Corallococcus sp. EGB: one gene and its partner. Each later gene encodes a partner of the first gene's protein in a complex. Links are inferred from orthologs where the notes say so. Each region holds a gene or a part of one and is shown on either strand. Other genes may lie near its edges. The genes, in order: carA and carB.

Evidence for each region.
Region 2: the proteins of carA (region 1) and carB are in contact, whole or in part, in a solved structure (PDB 1KEE), measured with the Escherichia coli proteins. The link is inferred for Corallococcus sp. EGB from one-to-one orthologs.

What each region holds. Positions count from the first base shown.
Region 1 is NZ_CP079946.1:5,402,809-5,412,101, forward strand. The notes cover bases 2,698-5,697. They hold carA (glutamine-hydrolyzing carbamoyl-phosphate synthase small subunit), read right to left. Parts: upstream 4,762-5,697; coding sequence 3,634-4,761; downstream 2,698-3,633. Other genes in these bases: pyk (pyruvate kinase), read left to right, coding at 2,698-2,912; KYK13_RS22280 (hypothetical protein), read right to left, coding at 2,949-3,614; KYK13_RS22290 (dihydroorotase), read right to left, coding at 4,761-5,697. Outside these bases: KYK13_RS22265 (hypothetical protein), read left to right, coding at 12-371; KYK13_RS22270 (bifunctional nuclease family protein), read left to right, coding at 501-1,301; more of pyk, read left to right, coding at 1,512-2,697; more of KYK13_RS22290, read right to left, coding at 5,698-6,062; KYK13_RS22295 (aspartate carbamoyltransferase catalytic subunit), read right to left, coding at 6,059-6,952; lepB (signal peptidase I), read right to left, coding at 7,033-8,241; lepA (translation elongation factor 4), read right to left, coding at 8,286-9,293. UniProt on the Escherichia coli protein: Small subunit of the glutamine-dependent carbamoyl phosphate synthetase (CPSase).
Region 2 is NZ_CP079946.1:3,929,727-3,939,848, reverse strand. Bases 5,656-9,484 are described here. They hold carB (carbamoyl-phosphate synthase large subunit), read right to left. Parts: upstream 9,108-9,484; coding sequence 5,856-9,107; downstream 5,656-5,855. Other genes in these bases: KYK13_RS16585 (hypothetical protein), read left to right, coding at 9,250-9,484; KYK13_RS16595 (hypothetical protein), read right to left, coding at 5,656-5,793. In the rest of the region: KYK13_RS16600 (RHS repeat-associated core domain-containing protein), read right to left, coding at 1-4,848; more of KYK13_RS16595, read right to left, coding at 5,596-5,655; more of KYK13_RS16585, read left to right, coding at 9,485-9,981; KYK13_RS16580 (pyridoxal phosphate-dependent aminotransferase), read right to left, coding at 10,014-10,122. UniProt on the Escherichia coli protein: Large subunit of the glutamine-dependent carbamoyl phosphate synthetase (CPSase).

The DNA of each region.
Region 1 (9,293 bases):
CGCGCCCGACCATGAGCATCGACTTCACCTGTCAGAAGTGCGAGGCCAGCTTCGAGTTGGAAGCCCAGGACCTCATCGAGGGGACGGAGAAGATTGTCTGCCCCCACTGCGACGCGAAGGCGCCCGCCAACCTCACCGAGGACTTCGTCGCCGCGCTCACGGAGATGCGCGCGCAGATCGCCACCCTGAGCAAGAAGTTCGCGGTGACGATGACGCTCGAAGCCGAGGAGCTGGAGGACGAGCTCGACGAGGAGGACGAGGACGAGGAGGAGTCCGACGAGGACGAGGACCTCGACGAGGACGAGGACGACGAGGAGTCCGAGGACGACGAGGACTACGACGACGAAGAGTCCGAGGACGACGACCGCTAGCCGCCTCGCGCCCTTTCTTCCCGCCTGCCCGCCCGCCCTCCTACCGGGTGGGTCAGGGCCCGGGGGCTGCTCGCGACAGCGATGGGGCGGTGCCCTCCCGGTGAAGGGAGAGGTGCGTAGCTTAGGGATGTGAAAACGTCCGACCGCGCCAATTTCTTCGTCGCTCCGTTCACGGCCGTGGTGCTGGCGCTGGGGGGAGCCTTGTTCCTTCCCGCGTTCGGGATCCCCGGCGCCATCGCCGCGGGTGAGCCGGCGGAAGGCAGCAAAGAGAAGCCCTGCATCACCGAGAAGGGCAGCGACCCCAGGGCCTGCACGGAGCTGGTGGAGCTGGAGGTGAAGGACGTGGTCCCCTTGGAGGAGGCGCAGACGCACGCCGTCGTGCTGACCACCAAGGACGGGGAGACGGTGCTCCCCCTCTTCGTGGACGAGGGCGCGGCGGTCTCCATCGCCTTCCGCCTCGCGGAGCGTCCGCCGCCCCAGCCGCTGTCGCAGGACCTGCTGGACGACGTGGTGTCCAAGCTGGGCGGCAAGGTGACAGAGGTGCGCATCGATGACCTGCGCGACAACGTCTACTCCGGCCGCGTCTTCCTCCAGCAGGGCAAGAAGGAGATGGCGCTGGACGCGAGGCCCTCGGACTCCATCGCCATGGCCATGCACAGCCAGGCCCGCATCCGCGTGACGCGCAAGGTGCTGGCCAAGGCGGGCATCACCCGCGAGGAGATCGAGTCCCTCAAGAAGCAGCAGGACCTGGGCGTGGGCGGCAGCGGCGGCCTGGGGGATGGCGAGGACATGGGTCCCCTGCCCCCGCCGCCTCCCATGGGCCCCTCCGGCCAACCGAAGCCGCCGTCCGAGGACATCGGCATGGATCACTCCTCCCGGCGGCACCCGCTGCTGGCGCCCATGGGCAAGGGCCAGGAGATTGATCTCTAGCGGTCCGAAGAGGCCTGCCCCGGAACGATGAAAGCCCGGCCCCCCCTCCCAGGGTAGCCGGGCTTTCGTCGTCTCAAGCGTCTGAGAAGGCCACGAATGACGTGCGCTGGCCTGCGGTAACTTTCCGTCCAGCGCGTGAGGTCAAGAGTTAGTCCGTTGGCCGCAAGGCTGTCAAGCCAGCCACGCCCCGAGGCTAGGATGGGCGGTCTTATGCGCAAAGCGAAGATCATCTGCACGCTCGGTCCGGCATCGGACTCGAAGGAAGTCATCGAGGCGCTGGTGAAGGCGGGCATGAACGTGGCCCGGCTCAACTTCTCCCACGGGACGCACGATGAGCACCGCGAGCGGGTCCAGCGCATCCGCGCGGTGTCGAAGAAGCTGGGCGTGCCGGTGGCCATCCTCCAGGACGTGCAGGGCCCCAAGGTGCGCCTGGGGCGCTTCGAGGGCGGCCAGCTGATGGTGACCACCGGCGACACCGTGACGGTCACGACCCGGGCGGTGCTGGGACAGGGGCGCATCATCCCCACCCCGGTGCGCACGCTGCCCCGGGACGTGGAGAAGGGCCACGAGGTGCTGCTGGACGACGGCCGCGTGCGCCTGCGCGTGCTGAAGGTGAATGGCCAGGACGTCACGTGCCGCGTGGAGGTGGGTGGGCTGCTCAAGGATCACAAGGGGCTCAACCTGCCCGGCACGGCGATGTCGGTGCCCACGCTGACGGAGAAGGACAAGGTGGACCTGGCGTTCGGTCAGGAGCTGGGCGTGGACTACGTGGCGCTGTCCTTCGTGCGAAGCGCGCAGGACGTGCGCCAGGCGCGCGCGCTGGTGGCGAAGCGCAAGACGCCGCTCATCTCCAAGATTGAAAAGCCCCAGGCGGTGGAGAACCTGGAGGCCATCGCCGCGGAGTCGGATGGGGTGATGGTGGCCCGCGGCGATCTGGGCGTGGAGATGCCGCTGGAGCAGCTGCCCGCCATCCAGAAGCGCGCCGTGCGCGAGGTGAACCGCATGGGCGGCATCGTCATCGTCGCCACGGAGATGCTGGAGAGCATGGTGCTCAACGCCCGGCCCACGCGCGCGGAGGTGTCGGACGTGGCCAACGCCATCCTCGACGGCGCGGACGCGGTGATGCTGTCCGGCGAGACGGCCGCGGGCCGCTACCCCGTGGACGCGGTGTCCACCATGGCGCGCATCGTGGAGGAGACGGAGCGCAGCAGCGTCATCACCCTGGCCCACTCGCCCTTCGAGCGCTCCGAGGACCTGGGCACCGGCGTCGCCGCGGCGGCGGTGGCCGCGTCCCGGCAGCTCAACATCGCGACCATCGTCGCGTACACGGAGAGCGGCCACTCCGCGCGCCTCATCTCCGAGTTCCGCCCCGGCGCGCGCATCATCGGCCTGACGCCCAACGCGGACACGGTGAACCGGATGGGGCTGTACTGGGGGGTGACGGGCCGCCAGGTGAAGCGCATTGCGTCCACGGACGCCATGCTCAAGCAGGTGCGCCGGCTCTGCCAGGAGGAGCACCTCTGCAAGGTCGGCGAGCCCTTCATCCTGGTGGCCGGCGTACCGCTCAACGTGCCGGGCAATACCAACCTGATGAGCATCCACCGCGCCTGAAGTCAGCGCGCGGCGGCGGCACGGGAGCGGAAGGCCCTACAGGACCTTCTGCTCGAAGTCGTAGAGCTTCTCCACGGACAGCTGGCGGTAACGCTCCACGTTGAGGGCCCGGCGGGCGCACTCCCACACGAGCTCCTTCGCGGGGCGCTCCGGCTCCTTCTTCTTGCGGCGCTTCACCTCGGCCTTGATGGCCTTGAGCGCCATGGCCGGGTGGTAGCAGAAGGCCGCGGAGAACAGCAGGTGGCCGCCGAAGGGCACCAGCCGCGCCTCCAGCACGTCCCCCACCGCCAGGCCCGCGACGTGGCGGCGCTCCGTCACGTCGAAGTCCTTGCCGGAGAAGAGCTCGCGCAGGCGCACCATGCCCTTGCCCAGCTTGCGGACCTCGAAGAGGCCGTGGACCGTCTCCGTGAAGCTGCGGAAGGCGTTGGCCTCTTCCGGCGCCGAGGACTGCAGGCGCTGCTCGTACAGCTCCGCGGCCGGCGTCTTGCCGGTGAGCGGCGAGACGCGGTCGTAGAGGTAGTAGTCCAGGAACGACGCCATCCGCAGCTCGAAGAACTTGTCGTCCTCGAAGACCTCGCCGGTGAGGCGGAAGTACTCCGCCTTGGCGTCCAGGAGGTCCGGCTTGCGCGCCTCCGAGCTGCCGAAGGCGATGAGCTGGTCCAGGTACGGCTGGTACGACAACGGGGTCAGCGCGGTGTCCATGGCCGTTGCGAGCCTCTTCCTACGAACCCGCCATCAGCGTCGCGAAGCGGCTGAACAGGTAGCGCGCGTCGTGAGGGCCGGGCGAAGCCTCGGGGTGGTACTGCACGCTGAAGGCCCGCGCGTCCGGAACGGCCAGGCCCTCCACCGTGCCGTCGTTGAGGTTGATGTGCGTGACGACGGCCTTGCCCTTGAGGCTGGCGTCGTCCACCGCGAAGCCGTGGTTCTGCGCGGTGATCTCCACCTTGCCCGTGGTGAGGTCCTTCACGGGCTGGTTGCCGCCGCGGTGGCCGAACTTCATCTTGTACGTCCGGCCGCCCAGCGCGAGCGCCATGATCTGATGCCCCAGGCAGATGCCGAACACCGGCACCTTGCCCAGGAGCGCCGCCACCGTGCGGTCCGCGCCCTTCACCGCGGCCGGGTCGCCGGGGCCGTTGGCAAGGAAGACGCCGTGCGGCTTCTTCGCCAGCACCTGCTCCGCCGTGAAGTGGGACGGCACCACCGTCACGCGGCAGCCCACGTCCACCAGGTACTGGAGCATGGAGCGCTTGAGGCCGTAGTCGTACGCGATGACGTCGTACTTCAGCTCCGGCTCCGGGCGCTTGTCACCGGTGCCCAGGAACACGTCCGGCGACGGCGTGGTGAAGACGTAGGGCTCCTTGGTGGACACGCCCGTGGCCAGGTCCAGGCCCTCCATGCCGGCGGCGGTGCGCGCGCGCTCGGACAGGGCGGCGGCGGACACGTTCTCCGTGGAGATGATGCCCGTCTGCGCGCCGTGCGTGCGCAGGTGGCGCACCAGCCGGCGGGTGTCCACGCCCTCGATGCCCACGCGGCCGTGGCGCGCGAGGTACGCGTCCAGCGTCTCCTGCGAGCGCCAGTTGGAGGGCGTCCTCGTCAGCGAGCGCACCACCATGCCCACCGCGTGCGGCAGCCCCGCCTCTTCGTCCTCCGCGTTCGCCCCGATGTTGCCCATCTCCGGGTACGCCATCGTGACGATCTGCCCCACGTACGAGGGGTCCGTGAGGATCTCCTGGTAGCCGTACATGGACGTGTTGAACACCACCTCGCCCACCGTCTCGCCGGTCGCGCCAAAGGCCCGACCCTCGAACGTGGTGCCATCCGCCAGTGCGAGCACCGCCCGCTTCGTCATCACCGCGACTCCTTGAGCTGACCGTCCTCGAACACACACCGGCCGCCCACCCACGTCTGCGTCACGCGACCCTTCAGCGTGCGCCCGTGGAAGGGCGTGTTGCGACTGCGGGAATAGAACCGGTGGGCATCCACCGTCCACTCCTCCGAAGGTGACACCAACGTGATGTCCGCCGGGGCACCAGGCGCCAGGTGACCGCCCGGCAGGCCGAATACCCTCGCCGGCCCGTCCGACAGCAGCTCCACCGCCCGGCGCGGGGTGAGCACGCCCTCGTGCACCAGCGCCAGGGTGAGCCCCAGGGCCGTCTCCAGCCCGACGATGCCGTTGATGCCCTTCTCGAACTCCACCAGCTTGTCGGATACGCCGTGCGGCGCGTGGTCCGTGGCGATGGCGTCCACCGTGCCGTCCACCAGCGCCTCGCGCAGCGCCCTCACGTCCACGTCGCTCCGGAGCGGCGGCGCCATCTTCGCGTGGGTGTCGTAGTCCCCCACCGCCCGGTCATCCAGGGTGAAGTGGTGCGGCGCCACCTCGCAGGTGACGCGCAGGCCGCGCTTCTTGGCCTCGCGGATGAGCCGCACGCTGCCCTCGCACGACACGTGCGCCACGTGCAGGCGACCCTTCGTCTCCTCCAGGAGCACCAGGTCGCGCGCCACCATGGCCACCTCCGCGGAGGACGGAATGCCGCGCAGGCCCAGCCGCGTGGACGTGGCGCCCTCGTGCATCGCGCCGCCGGCGGACAGCGTGAGGTCCTCCTCGTGGACCATCACCGGCACGTCGAACTGGGTGGCGTACTGGAGCACCCGGCGCATCAGCCCCGCGTTCATCACCGGGCGGCCGTCGTCGGTGAGCGCCACGCAGCCGGCGCCAATCAGCTCGCCCGCCTCCGACAGCTCCTCGCCCTTGAGCCCCTTGGTGATGGCGCCCGCCGGGTACACGTGGCACAGGGCCGCGTCCCGCGCGCGCGACAGCACCAGCTCCGTGACGAGCGCGCTGTCGTTCACCACCTTCGTGTTGGGCATGGCGACGACGCCGGTGAAGCCGCCCGCCACCGCCGCGCGGCAGCCGGTGAGGACCGTCTCCTTGCCCTCTTCTCCCGGCTCGCGCAGGTGCACGTGCAGGTCGATGAAGCCCGGCACCAGCCACTGGTCGGTGGCGTCCACCACGCGCGCGTCCTTCGGCGCGGGCAAGGGGCCTTCCGACACCTGGGCCACGCGGCCGTCCATCACGAGCACGTCACGAACGCCGTCCACGCCATTGCGCGGGTCGATGACACGCGCCCGCTGGAAGAGCACCGGGGTCATGATGCGCACGCCTCCAGGATGGCCCGGCGCACCGCGACGCCGTTGGCCACCTGCTCCAGGATGACGCTGCGAGGCCCGTCCGCCACCACCGGCGACAACTCCACGCCTCGGTTGATGGGGCCGGGGTGCAGCACGAGGGCGTCCGGCTTCATCCGCTCCGCGCGGGCGGGCGTGACACCGAACAGCCGCGAGTACTCCCGCTGGGACGGCAGGAAGGCTTCCGACATGCGCTCCGTCTGCAGCCTCAGGCACATCACCGCGTCCGCCTGGGGAAGCACGGCGTCCAGGTGGTGCGAAACCTCTCCGCCCATCTCCTCCAGCCCTGGCGGCAGGAGGGTGGGCGGTCCGCAGAGCACGACGCGCGCCCCCAGCGCCTTGAGGCACAAGAGGTTGGAGCGCGCCACGCGGCTGTGCAGCACGTCGCCGACAATCAGCACCGTGCGCCCGTCCAGCCGGCCCCAGCGCTGGCGCAGGGTGAAGGCGTCCAGCAGGGCCTGGGACGGATGCTCATGGGCGCCATCACCCGCGTTGACCACCGCGCACTTCACGTGACGGGCCACGAGCCCCGGCGCGCCGGAGGAGCGGTGGCGGATGACGATGGCCGCGGGGCCCATGGCCTCGATGTTGCGCGCGGTGTCCAGGAGCGTCTCCCCCTTGGACACGGAGGAGCCCGCGTAGCTCCAGTTGAGGACGTCCGCGCCCAGCCTCCGCGCGGCCACCTCGAAGGAGGAGCGCGTCCGGGTGGAGTCCTCGAAGAAGAGGTTCGCCACGACGCGGCCGCGCAGCACGTGCGAGGCATCCGGTCCGCCGGGCAGGTGCGTCTGGGCACGGTCGAGCAGCGCTTCCAGCTCGTCCCGCCGCCAGCCTGCGATTCCGAGAAGATGTCTCATGGGCCGGGGCCGCCGCGTACCGCGCGCCGCACGTTGCGTCAAGCACGGCGCGTGGCGGTCCCCTGTCAGGCGTCCGTTCTTCAGCGCACCGGTTCGAAGAAGCGGTCCACCCTGAGGCCCGTGCCGCCGAACAGGTTGCCCAGCAGGCCGCCCCAGCCGAGCGACAGCCACACCACCATGGCCTTGCCCTTGATGTGGCCGTAGGGCACGTAGGCGACCTCGGCGCCGCCCGGGCCGCCCAGGTTGTAGCGGCTGTCCGCGCTGTTGTCCCGGTTGTCGCCCATGACGAAGACGCTGTCGGGGGGCACCGTGTAGGGGCCCTCGTGCTCGCGGCCCGGCAGGCGCATGGGGTGCTGGAGCGCCGAGTGCACCACGCCGCCCAGGTCCTCGCGATAGAGCACCTCTTCCTGGTCGAACCAGCGGCCCGTCGTGTCGTCCTGGTTGTGCACCACGTAGTCCGGCGTCACCAGCGTGCGCGGCTGCACCTCGCCGTTGATGCGCACCACCCCGTCGACGATCTCCACCGTGTCGCCAGGGATGCCGATGACGCGCTTGATGAAGTCCTTGGACTCGTCCACCGGGTTGTTGAAGACGATGACGTCCCCGCGCTCGGGCGCGCGCACGATGCGGAACGGCACCTTGTTGATGAACGGGATGCGCACGCCGTAGATGAACTTGTTGACGAAGACCTGATCGCCAATCTGCAGCGTGGGCAGCATGGAGCCGGAGGGGATGCGGTACGGCTCCACCAGCACCGTGCGGATGACCAGGGCGATGAGCAGCGCCTTGCCGAAGCCGCCGAGGAAGTCCCACACGGACTGCTTGCGGAACGCGCCCAGCTGCTCCTGGGTGAGCTTCTCCAGCGCCTGGGTCTCCGTGCGCAGCAGCTCCGCGTTGCCCGCGATGGAGGCCGCCTCCACGCGCAGGGCCTGCTCGGTGATGCGATCCGCCGCGGCCGGGGACACCTTGCCGCCCACGCGCGCGAGGATGCGCTCGTCCTCGGAGATGAGCTCGCGCGCCTCGTGGCGCAGCGTGCGCAGCTGCGACTCCTTCTTGGAGGCGGTGCGCCAGACGATCAGGCCCGCGAAGGCCAGCACCATCAGGAGGCCGAAGCCCTTCATCAGGGGCTGGGCCCAGGACGCCGTGCCGGGCGCCATCTCGATGAGCGTGACGTAGGGGATGAACGCCAGGCCCACGCCGCACAGCGGGGCCCAGAGGCTGGTGAGCAGCTCGCGCCACATCAACTGGCGGCGGGCCTTGAGCTGCTCCGGGGTGCGTCGCGCGGCCATGGCCGCTCCCAGCTTGGCGGAAGGACTGGCCGTGCTCATAGGCGTTACTGCTCCGTCTTGAGGACCGCGAGGAAGGCTTCCTGCGGGATCTCCACCGTGCCCACCTGCTTCATGCGCTTCTTGCCCTCCTTCTGCTTCTCCAGGAGCTTGCGCTTGCGGCTGATATCGCCGCCGTAGCACTTGGCGAGCACGTTCTTGCGCATCGCGGAGATCGTCTCACGGGAGATGATCTTCGCGCCGATGGCGGCCTGGATGGCCACCTCGTACATCTGCTTCGGAATCACTTCCTTGAGCTTCTCGCAGACCTCGCGGCCGCGCTGGTACGCGCGCTCGCGGTGCACGATGACGCTGAGCGCGTCCACCGGCTCGCCGTTGATGAGGATGTCCAGCTTCGCGAGGTCCGACTCCTGGTAGGACGACAGCTCGTAGTCCAGGCTCGCGTAGCCGCGCGACACGCTCTTCAGCCGGTCGAAGAAGTCGAAGACGACCTCCGCCATGGGCATCTCGTACGTCACCTGCACGCGGGTGCCGCTGGAGCCCAGGTACTTCATGTCCTTCTGCACGCCGCGCCGGTCCTGGCACAGCTTCAGGATGGCGCCCAGGTGCTCGTTGGGCACGTGGATGTGGCAGGTGAGGATGGGCTCCTCGAACTTCTCGATGTTCTGCGTGGGCGGCAGCTTCGCCGGGTTGTCCACCAGCATCGTCTCACCCTTGCTGGTGGTGATGCGGTAGACCACCGACGGCGCCGTGGTGATCAGGTCGAGGTTGTACTCGCGCTCCAGGCGCTCCTGGACGATCTCCATGTGGAGCAGGCCCAGGTAGCCGCAGCGGAAGCCGAACCCCAGCGCCGTGGACGACTCCGGCTCGTAGGTGAAGGCGGAGTCGTTGAGCGTCAGCTTCGCCAGCGCGTCGCGCAGGTTCTCGTAGTCGGCGGAGTCCACCGGGAAGATGCCGGAGAACACCATGGGCTTCACTTCCTTGAAGCCCGGGAAGGGAGCCTCCGTGGGCCGCGCCTCCTCCGTCACGGTGTCGCCGACCTTCGCGTCCTGCAG
Region 2 (10,122 bases), 1.5 Mb from region 1 along the record:
GAAACGCGCGCAGTCCTGGGTGTTATCCGCCATCCGCACGAACGATGTATGTTCGAAGCGGGACTTGATGATCGCCACGGGCCGACCATCCAGCCACACGTACTCGTCCAACACATAATCCGTCGTGCTCGGATTCGCGGAGATCTGCCCCACATCCACCAGCAATTGCGTGCCTGAGTAAAAGTACTCGTCTTCACGTCCGTCCCAACTGCGCTTCAGGCGCCGCCGACCTGCCGCGTCGTAGAAGTATTCGTAGTTGCTGCCCGAACCGCCCGTCTGAGTACTCGAAACCTGCCGGTAGACCGCCCCGAGGTCCACGGGGGAAGCCGTGGTCGCATTGAGCGTCAGCGAGTAGTACGGAGAAGGCGACGTCTGGGTGAGATACCAGGACGCATTGCTCATCCGGCCCGCCATGTCATGCTGATAGCGGGTCGTGATGCCGTAGCTCAGGCAGCCGACCTGCCCAGTCGGGCACGCGGGGGCCGAGTGCTTGCGGGTCACAAGCTGATCCACTCTGGGGAAGGCGCTTGTGTACTCGGACTGTACCGTGAAGTTGTTCTGAGTTTCGCTCGTCCGGTTGCCGCGCGCATCGTACGAATAAGACATAGTCCGATCCGTCACAGACATATTTCCGCCGACCCCATGCCCATTACGCACGCGGCGCAATTGGAGACGAGCATCATACCCTGGCTCTCCAGATGGCCCTGCGTAGTCCTGCGTGGCGGGCATCTGCGTGCTCGAGGTCTGAAGGATGCACGTGTCCTCTCCCAACAGTTGGTCGGCCTGGTAGCGGTAGGCCCGCTTGAAGACGTCTCCTGTGGTGCTCCGGGTAACGCTCAAACCTGAAAGCCGACCAAACGGAACGCCCGCGGAATCTACCGCCTGCGAGAAAGAAGCCGTGGAGCAGTCTGCAATCCCCGCGTTACTCCCCCCCTGGTGGTAGCGAACCTGGGCGGAAACCGGAATGCCCGACTCGCCTCGAGAATGCACCCGGTACGCCTTCAAGCCACCGTAGGGTTCCCACTCCACCGCAGTAATCAGGGGGTCCTGGCCCGAGCTGCCGTCGGGATACAGGTGAGCCGCATAGATGTCGCTGATCCGGTGAGGCATGCCCGTGCTGGCCGCGTAGTAGCGGTATTCGATACCCCGGCCATACGGGTAGATTTCACCCATCAACCGCCCAGCGTAGTCGTAGGAGTAGAAGTGGTTCGGGCTGTCCTTCCCAGAGAAGAAGGGAGACGTATTGCAGCCCTGCGACGGAGGGTGCGTCTGCGCGCCACGGACGCGGTACTTCGCGGTGACGCGCCCGAAGGCATCGTACTGGAACCAGGTCGATCCAAACGAATCCACCATGACGTGCTGCTGCCCGGGGAAGGCCGCCGGACACCCCGTGGGGACGCCAGGAACCTGCCCTGCGTACCAATACTGGTAGAGACGCTCGGACTGCGTGCTCCTCCGCGCGTCAGCCCAGAGCTGCCGACCGATGGCATCGTACTGATAGGCCGTCCAGCTCGCCGTCTGCGCCATGCTGGAGGTCTGCTTGACGATGGGGTTGCCCAGGGTGTCATAGGCGAACTGGATGACGCTGGGGCCCGCGGATGGCGTCTGACCCGGCGTGGCGGCCATGCCCCACGGGGCCTTCACCTCCAGCAGGTTGCCGAAGTCGTCATGCAGGTACTCAATGGCCGGCTGATTGGCGCAGGTATCCAGCGTGGTGCCGGCCGCGCAGCCCTGCTTGATGCTCCGGACGTTGCCCGCGCCGTCGTAGGCGACGTGGGTCGCCGTCGCCGCCGGACCACCCGCTGGGCCCGCCGCCTCCAGCATCGACACCAAGCGATTGAGCCGGTCGTACTCGAAGGCCCGGCACTCGGGAGGCAGGGTAGTCAACGCCCCGCTCGAATTGAAACCGCCGCAGAACGCAGCCGGACGGCCATAGCTGGCGAGGTACGGCAGCCCTTCACGGATGGGGTTGTTTTCAGAGTCAAAAAGCTTCGTGTAAGAGTACGTCGAGTTCCAGCTGGCTCCTTCGCCCCACTCTTCACCAAAGCCCTGGAAGGTCGGCCGCCCCAGCGGGTCCGCGTCATACGTGCGACGCGACCGGAGCACGCCGCCCGCCGCCAGCGTCTCCTCCTTGCTGAGCCGTCCCCAGCGATAGAAGTAGTTCACGCGCTCGCTGTAGTTCGCGCCCGAGGCAGAAGCGGCTGTCGCCTTCCACTGCAGCTTATCCGTCAGCGTCCCGCCCACGCAGCCACTACTTCCCGTCCCGGTCCGGTAGCACTGCACCTCGTAGCGCCCATCCGGGTGCCGGATGTAGTCGCCATGCAAGCCATTGTCATAGCCATAGTCCGTGACCAGGTCCGCCAGCAGCCCCGCCTTCACCGTCTTGCGGACCAACTTCCCCGCCGCATAGGCATAGCGCGTCTGGATGCCAGCAGAGTCCGTGCTCTGCAGCAGCCGGCCCGCGTCGTCGTAGGCGTCGTAGGTGGTGTCGAGATAGGGCGCCGTGCCACACTGCCCCGCACTGACAAGCTGCGTGAATACGCGCTTGCGCACCAGGTGCTGCTGCTGGCCGTTGGACGCCGTCGCCGCCCCGTAGAAGTAGTGCGTGACTGGCGCAGGACCATTGCAAGACGTCGCCGTCTCACTCGAGACCCAGCAGGGCCCTTCGATTTCCACAGCGCGCGCCTGCGGATCCGCGTTCGCCTGGGACTCCGCCGAGCATGAGCGATAGGTGCGATAGAAAGTCGCCAGGTGCTTCAGCGTGGGCGTACCAAAGCTGGTCGTGAAGTCCCAGGTGTACCCACTCCGAACCTTGGCCATCAGGCGGTTGGTCGTGGGCTCGTATTGATACGTCCACGTTGCCTGAGCACTGGGGCCCACCCGGCTGGCCATGGCGGAGGTCCCCGTCTCCGTCTTCAACTGCTGCTCATACCCCGGATAGGTGCCGGCACGGCCATACTCGTAGGAGTAGAACTTCGTGAGCAAAGCTCCATTGCCCGAGTAATCCAAAGCGCCGAATTCCGCCTTGCGCATCTCTCCTGGCTTCATGTAGAGGCCGAGAGGAATCTCCGCCCGGCTGCCGTTTCCATTCGTAGCCAGCGCATTGGTGTAGACGGAGTAGAAGCCGCGCGCGTCCTTCTGGTTCTTGGCCATTCCAGTCCAACGTTCATAGTAGGGGGCGTCCCCAAGGTACTCGGCGTTCCAGCCGCGCGGATGCTGCGGCGTCAGGCTGATGCCCACGCCCTTGCAGTATGGCTCATTGTAGAAGCCGTCCGTCCCACACTTGATTTCAGCGCCCGTGGTGGTGACACCATGGGTCCATGAGTTCGTCGCAATGAACGAACGCACCAGGTTGGCTCGGGACTGCTGAAAGCCATCTCCGGCACTCACCAACTCGTCGAAGCTCTGCTTCTGTGAGCTCGCACAGCTTCCGCTCAGCATTCCGGGGCCACACCATGGCCCCGTGACGGCATTCACTGCCGTAACCCACTGCTTCCTCCAGGAATCCTCGTCCTCTTTGACATAGAACCGCTGGCGGTCCAGAAGCTTGTTCGAGACGAGCACTCCGTCACGAAACACCTTCCACCGCACTGTTCCAAACGTGGCTCCCAGGTCCGACCAGATGTAGGTCATCTGCGTCGGCACCGGGGCCTCCGCGCCCGCGGGCACGTTTGGCGCCACGCCCACATAGTAGCGGGCGCCTCCCAACATGCCGGCGGGATTCGAAACCACCAGCCCGTTGATGTCGTGCATCGCGAAGTCGTAGGTCACCACATTGCGCGTCCCCAGTCCCGTCCCCGACGTGCCCTCCTCCAGGTCGACCTTGGAGAGGACACACTCGTGCGTGGAAGTCAGCGTCGTGTCCTGGGTCGGCAGGGCGGCGTACGAGAAGGCCAGCCGAGCGCCATTGGCCAGGTTGACATAGCGAACCATCGCTGTAGGCCTCGCGTAAGTTGTCGAGGGTGCCGTGCAGCCCGCCGGCGTCGCCGTGTGATACTGAAGCGACGCGATCAGGCGCCGGCCGGCATTTCCCGCAACCATGCTCGTGCCATAGGAGGTAGGCTCAATCTCCGTCAGGAAAAAGGCACTACTCCACCGCGTATGGGGAAGGGCAACCTGCGTCTGTCCCCCAACCAGGACGTCCTGAGTGTAGCGAAAACGGCCCTCGGGGCTGATGAGCGTGAAGCCGTCGCCGTCCCACCGGAGTTTGACGTGCTGATCACGCGTCGAATACGCGAACGTTCCCGGCGTCTCCAGGTCAAAGAGGTCGAAGCGGTAGGTGTTTCCGGATGGGGCCACCACCGTGGCGAAATTCCGTTCAACGACATCCGTTTCCGAGGGATCTTTCAACCTGTTCACCCCCATGAGGACGTAGCTGTAGAGATTGTGCGTCCAGCGGAAGGAATTACTCGTCCCGTTTGGACTCATCACACGCCCGAAGGGCGTGAGCATCCGCTTCTCCGGAATCCCCAGGTCGTTCGCCTCGGTGGACGCAGTGAAGGTGCGGGTGAATGCGAAGTCACCAATCGCCGAAGACAGGCTGAAGTCCGTCTCCGTGTATGTGGGACGCAGAGACCCGACAGGCACCGCGGCCTCCGTAGAGACCCCTGCGCTGCCTGGCCCCCCCAGCGGCGGCGCCGGACTGAGCGGAGCCTGATCCACACGCTGCTGTACCTGCTCATTGGTGTACTCGGTCGCCACCGCCACGCCGAGTCCCACCAATACCACGCCACTGACAATCAGGCCCCGGACGGCCCCTCTGCTCCATCTCTTTTTCATCACGGTTCCTGCGCCTACGTTGGGTTTTCCGTTGTCTTCCACGTTGCCTTCCTCTCGAAACTCACTCATTGCGCGGGTCCTTCGCCGGCTCCGCGGCCAGACGGGGCTGACACAATCCCTCACGCGTATTCGAATCCAGGATTGCGCAGGGCCAGCCCGCCGGGCATTCCTCGTTCTGCGAGCAAGCCTTTGTGCAGAAGTAGCCCTGCCCCAATCCCGCCCCGGGCGCGTGCACGCATCGGCCGCTCATGCATGCGCTGTCGCCGCCGTCGACACAGGACTCCCCCACTTCACGCTTGGGTGCGTCCGCGCTGAGCGCTTGGGGCCGCCATTCGGTGACGACCCTGCCTTCAGGCGAGGCTTGCGGCGGCGGAGACTTCGTAGATTCCCCTTGCGGCGTACAACCCAGAGCCAGGGCGAAAAGCCATACAACCATCCATCGGACGTTCATCACGCGCACGTCTCCTCATGACGCACACGTCTAGGGACGCGGCGCCTGTTTTCCTCGAATATGTGGAAAGGAGCCCCTGCGATGGGGCAGCCCTTCATGGCCGTTGATACAAGACGCCCTGAAGGCAGACTCCTCCTGTGAGGAATCGGGCCTCAGGGTCGACTCGAATGAAGGGGAGCGACTACAACTACGGGCCTACGTTAGTACCAGAGTCCCCAGGCTTTGCAAACCTGGGTCTAGGACGACGCAGCTCCACGTTGCCTCAGTGAGTTCGTGAATGCCTCATGGAGGCCAAGACGGGAGGACTCAGCCGATGTCTTCAACACACCGAAGCCGGGCCCTCCACTGCCAGGCTCACTGCCCTGTCACAGAAGGTACTCCTCGGCCCAGATGCGTCGCTGGCGCATGACCCAGGCGAAGACCTTGTTGGACCAGAAGCCCGCCATCGTGAGGGTGTCCTGGAATCCCGTCTCCGCGCTCACGATGTCCCAGGCCCCTGCTTCGTTCACCGCCTCCACGTTGAACGCCAGGGTGTGCTGGAAGTCGAAGTCCTCGATGCGCATCCATCCCCCTCCAACAGAAATCCGCGGCCCCGGTCGCCCAGGGGCCGCGGACCCTGACGCTCCTACCGGCGCGCCTGGGGCACGCCGTTCTCGCCGTACAGGTAGCCCTGCAGCGGCTTCACCGCGAGCTCCGAGCGCTTCAGCGACTCCAGCGCTCCCACCGCCATGCGCGCCGCCTGCACCGTCGTGTAGTACGGCACCGAGTGCATCAGCGACTCGCGGCGGATGGAGAAGCTGTCCGCGATCTCCTGCTTGCCGAAGGTCGTGTTGATGACCAGGACGATCTCCCCGTCGACGATCTTGTCGACGATGTTCGGCCGGCCCTCCTTCACCTTCTGCACGAGCTGCGACTCGATGCCCTTCGTCTGCAGGTAGGTGTGCGTGCCCGCCGTCGCCGTCAGGCTGAAGCCCAACGACCGCAGGCGCCGCGCCAGGTCCACCACCGCGGGCTTGTCGTCGTCCTTCACGGAGATGAAGACCCGGCCGCTCTTGGGCAGCTTCACGCCCGCCGCCAGCTGGCTCTTCGCGAACGCCGACGCGTAGTCCTCCGCCAGGCCCATGACCTCGCCCGTGGACTTCATCTCCGGGCCCAAAATCACGTCCACCCCGGCGAAGCGCGCGAACGGGAAGACGCTCTCCTTCACCGCCACGTGCCGGAACTCCGGCTCCTCCGTGCGGCCCAGCTCCTTCAGCGTCTTGCCCACCATGCAGAGCGCCGCGATCTTCGCCATCGGGACGCCCGTCGCCTTCGAGATGAACGGCACCGTGCGGCTGGCGCGCGGGTTCACCTCCAGGATGTAGATGTTCTTCCCCTGGATGGCGAACTGCACGTTCATCAGCCCCACCACGCCCAGCTCGCGCGCCATCGCGATGGCCTGGTCCTTCATCCTCTCCACCAGGTCCGGCGACAGCGAGTGCGGCGGCAGCGTCGCGGCGGCGTCACCCGAGTGCACCCCCGCCTCCTGGATGTGCTCCAGCACGCCGCCAATCAGCACCTGACCCGTGCGGTCCGCCACCAGGTCCAGGTCCACCTCGATGGCGTCCTTCAGGAAGCGGTCGATGAGCACCGGGTGCTCCGGCGACGCGCTCACCGCCTCGCGCATGTAGCGCTCCAGGCTGGCCGCGTCGTAGACCGTCTCCATCGCGCGCCCGCCCAGCACGTACGACGGACGCACCATCACCGGGTAGCCAATCCGTTCGGCCACCTTGAAGGCCTCCGCGTGGCTGCGCGCGACGCCATTCTCCGGCTGCCTCAAGCCCAGCTTTTCAATCAGCTTCGCGAACTTCTCGCGGTCCTCCGCCCGGTCGATGGCGTCCGGCGACGTGCCCAGAATCGGCAGCCCCGCCTGCTCCAGCGGCACGCTCAGGCGCAGCGGCGTCTGCCCGCCGAACTGCACGATGGCGCCCAGCGGCTTCTCGCGCTGGGACACCTCCAGCACGTCCTCGATGGTCAGCGGCTCGAAATAGAGGCGGTCGGACGTGTCGTAGTCCGTGGACACCGTCTCCGGGTTGCAGTTGACCATCACCGTCTCGTACCCGGCCTCGCGCAGCGCGAAGGCCGCGTGCACGCACGCGTAGTCGAACTCGATGCCCTGGCCGATGCGGATGGGACCGCTGCCCAGGATGAGCACCTTCTGCCGGTCCGTGGGGGGCGCCTCGTCCTCCTCCTCGTAGGTGGAGTACATGTAGGGCGTGTACGCCTCGAACTCCGCGGCGCACGTGTCCACCCGCTTGAACACCGGACGGATGCCGCGCGCGTGCCGGTGAGCCCGCACCTCCGCCTCCGGGTAGCCCATCAGCACGCCCAGGTACTTGTCGGAGAAGCCGTGCGCCTTCGCCTGGCGAAGCACGTCGTCCGCCAGATGATCCAACCGGCCGATGTCCGCCAGCGACTGCGCCTCGCGCACCAGCGCCTCGATGTGCCGCAGGAACCACGGGTCGATGGCGGAGAGCTGGTGCACCTGCTCCACCGTCATGCCCTCGCGGAACGCCTGCGCCACGAACCACGGGCGCTCCGGGCGCGGCACGCGCAGGGCCTCGTGCAGCACCTTCTCCCGCTCCTCCTTCTCCGCGGGCAGCTCCGGCGACTCCAGGCCCACACGCCCCAGCTCCATGGAGCGCAGCGCCTTCATGTACGCCTCGGGGAAGGTGCGGCCAATGGCCATCACCTCGCCCACCGAGCGCATGCTCGTGGTCAGCGTGCGGTCCGCCTTGGGGAACTTCTCGAAGTTGAAGCGCGGCACCTTCACCACCACGTAGTCCAGCGTCGGCTCGAAGGAGGCCGGCGTGTCGCGGGTGATGTCGTTGCGCAGCTCATCCAGCGTGTAGCCCAGCGCCAGCTTCGCGGCGACCTTCGCGATGGGGTAGCCCGTCGCCTTGGACGCCAGCGCGCTGGAGCGCGACACGCGCGGGTTCATCTCGATGACGACCATGCGGCCGTCGCGCGGGTGGATGCCGAACTGGATGTTGGACCCGCCCGTGTCCACGCCAATCTCGCGGATGATGGCCAGCGAGGCCTGCCGCATGCGCTGGTACTCGCGGTCCGTCAGCGTCTGCGCGGGCGCCACCGTGATGGAGTCACCGGTGTGCACGCCCATCGGATCCAGGTTCTCGATGGAGCAGATGATGATGACGTTGTCCGCGGAGTCACGGACCACCTCCAGCTCGTACTCCTTCCAGCCGAGCACGCTCTCCTCCACGAGGATGGTGGAGGTGGGGCTCGCCTTCAGGCCCGAGCGGCAGATGGCCTCGAACTCCTCGCGGTTGTACGCGATGCCGCCGCCCGTGCCGCCCAGCGTGAAGGACGGGCGGATGATGGCCGGGAAGCCGATGTCCTCCACCAGCGCCATGGCCTCCGTGAGCGTCGTCGCGTAGCCGCTCTTGGGCAGCGCCACGCCAATCTTCTGCATGGCCGCCTTGAAGAGCTGACGGTCCTCCGCCTTGTTGATGGCCTCCAGCGACGCGCCGATGAGCCGCACCCCGTACTTCTCCAGGATGCCCCGCTCCGCGAGCGCCTTGGCCAGGTTGAGCGCCGTCTGCCCACCCATGGTCGGCAGGAGGGAGTCAGGGCGCTCGGCCGCGAGGATCTTCTCCGCCGCCTCCACGGTGATGGGCTCGATGTAGGTGCGGTGTGCGAACTCGGGGTCCGTCATCACCGTGGCGGGGTTGCTGTTGAGCAGCACCACCTCCACGCCTTCGTCCCGAAGCGCCTTGATCGCCTGGGTACCTGAGTAGTCGAACTCGACGGCCTGCCCGATGACAATCGGGCCCGAGCCAATCACAAGAACCTTCCGGATATCGGTACGCTTGGGCATCGGGCGCCCCCCATACCAACGTCCGCCCCCACATGCACGCGGTGCGTTGTGACATGCGGAGGAACCGTCCGACGCTTGCCCGCTCGGAGGACCCCGCCCCGGCGTCCTCTGCTACGCTGCCGCGCTTCCCTCCGGAGGTTCCATGCGTCGCTGGCCCCTGGCCCTGCTCGTACTTCTCTCAGCGCCTGCCCTCGCCCAGGACACCGCTCCCGCCGCCACGCCCGCCCCCGCCGAGCCCACCCCGGCCCCGGAGGCCCCCACCCCGGCGCCGACGCCCGCTCCCCAGGCTCCCCAGGCTCCCGCGCCCAAGCCTCCCGCGCCGGCTCCTCGCAAGCCCACGCCCGCCCCCACCCCGCCCCCAGGCTCCGCGCCCGTGTCCCCCACGGCGCGCCCGCCGACGCCGCCCACGCCCTCCTCCGTGGGCACGGTCCCGTTGGGCCCCGGCCGCGAGGGAGCGCGCCCCAGCGAGGAGGACCTGTCCCCCGAGGGCCTCGCCCGGACGATGATCCACAACGAGGCGCGCTTCCTCTTCCAGAGCCTGCTGACGGGGGATGTGCGCAACGCGTCCGCGGAGCTGTCGTACCCGTTCCAACTGGAGGACAAGCGCTTCAACACGGCGGACGAGCTGGTGCAGGCGTGGGTGAAGCAGCTGCGCGCGCGGCGCACGGACCTGGTCACCCTCTACGACATCGAGGTGCTGCCCATGGCGGAGATGGAGAAGAAGTACGGCAAGCCACCCGCGCGCCTGGGGCTGGATCCGCGCGCGCTCAAGGACACCTGGGCCGCGGTGGGCAACCTCTCCGGCCACGCGGCCATCTTCCTCTTCCGTGGCAGCCCGGACCTGAGCTGGCACGCCTTCGCGTACACGGACTGAAGCCGGCACGCCGCCCCCCGGCGTTCCCGCCGTCAGCCCAGCGCCGCGACGAAGTCACGCAGGCGCGTCAGGCCCTTCTGCAGCACCTCACGAGAGGTGACGAAGCTCATGCGGATGTAGCCCGGCGCGCCGAATGGATCT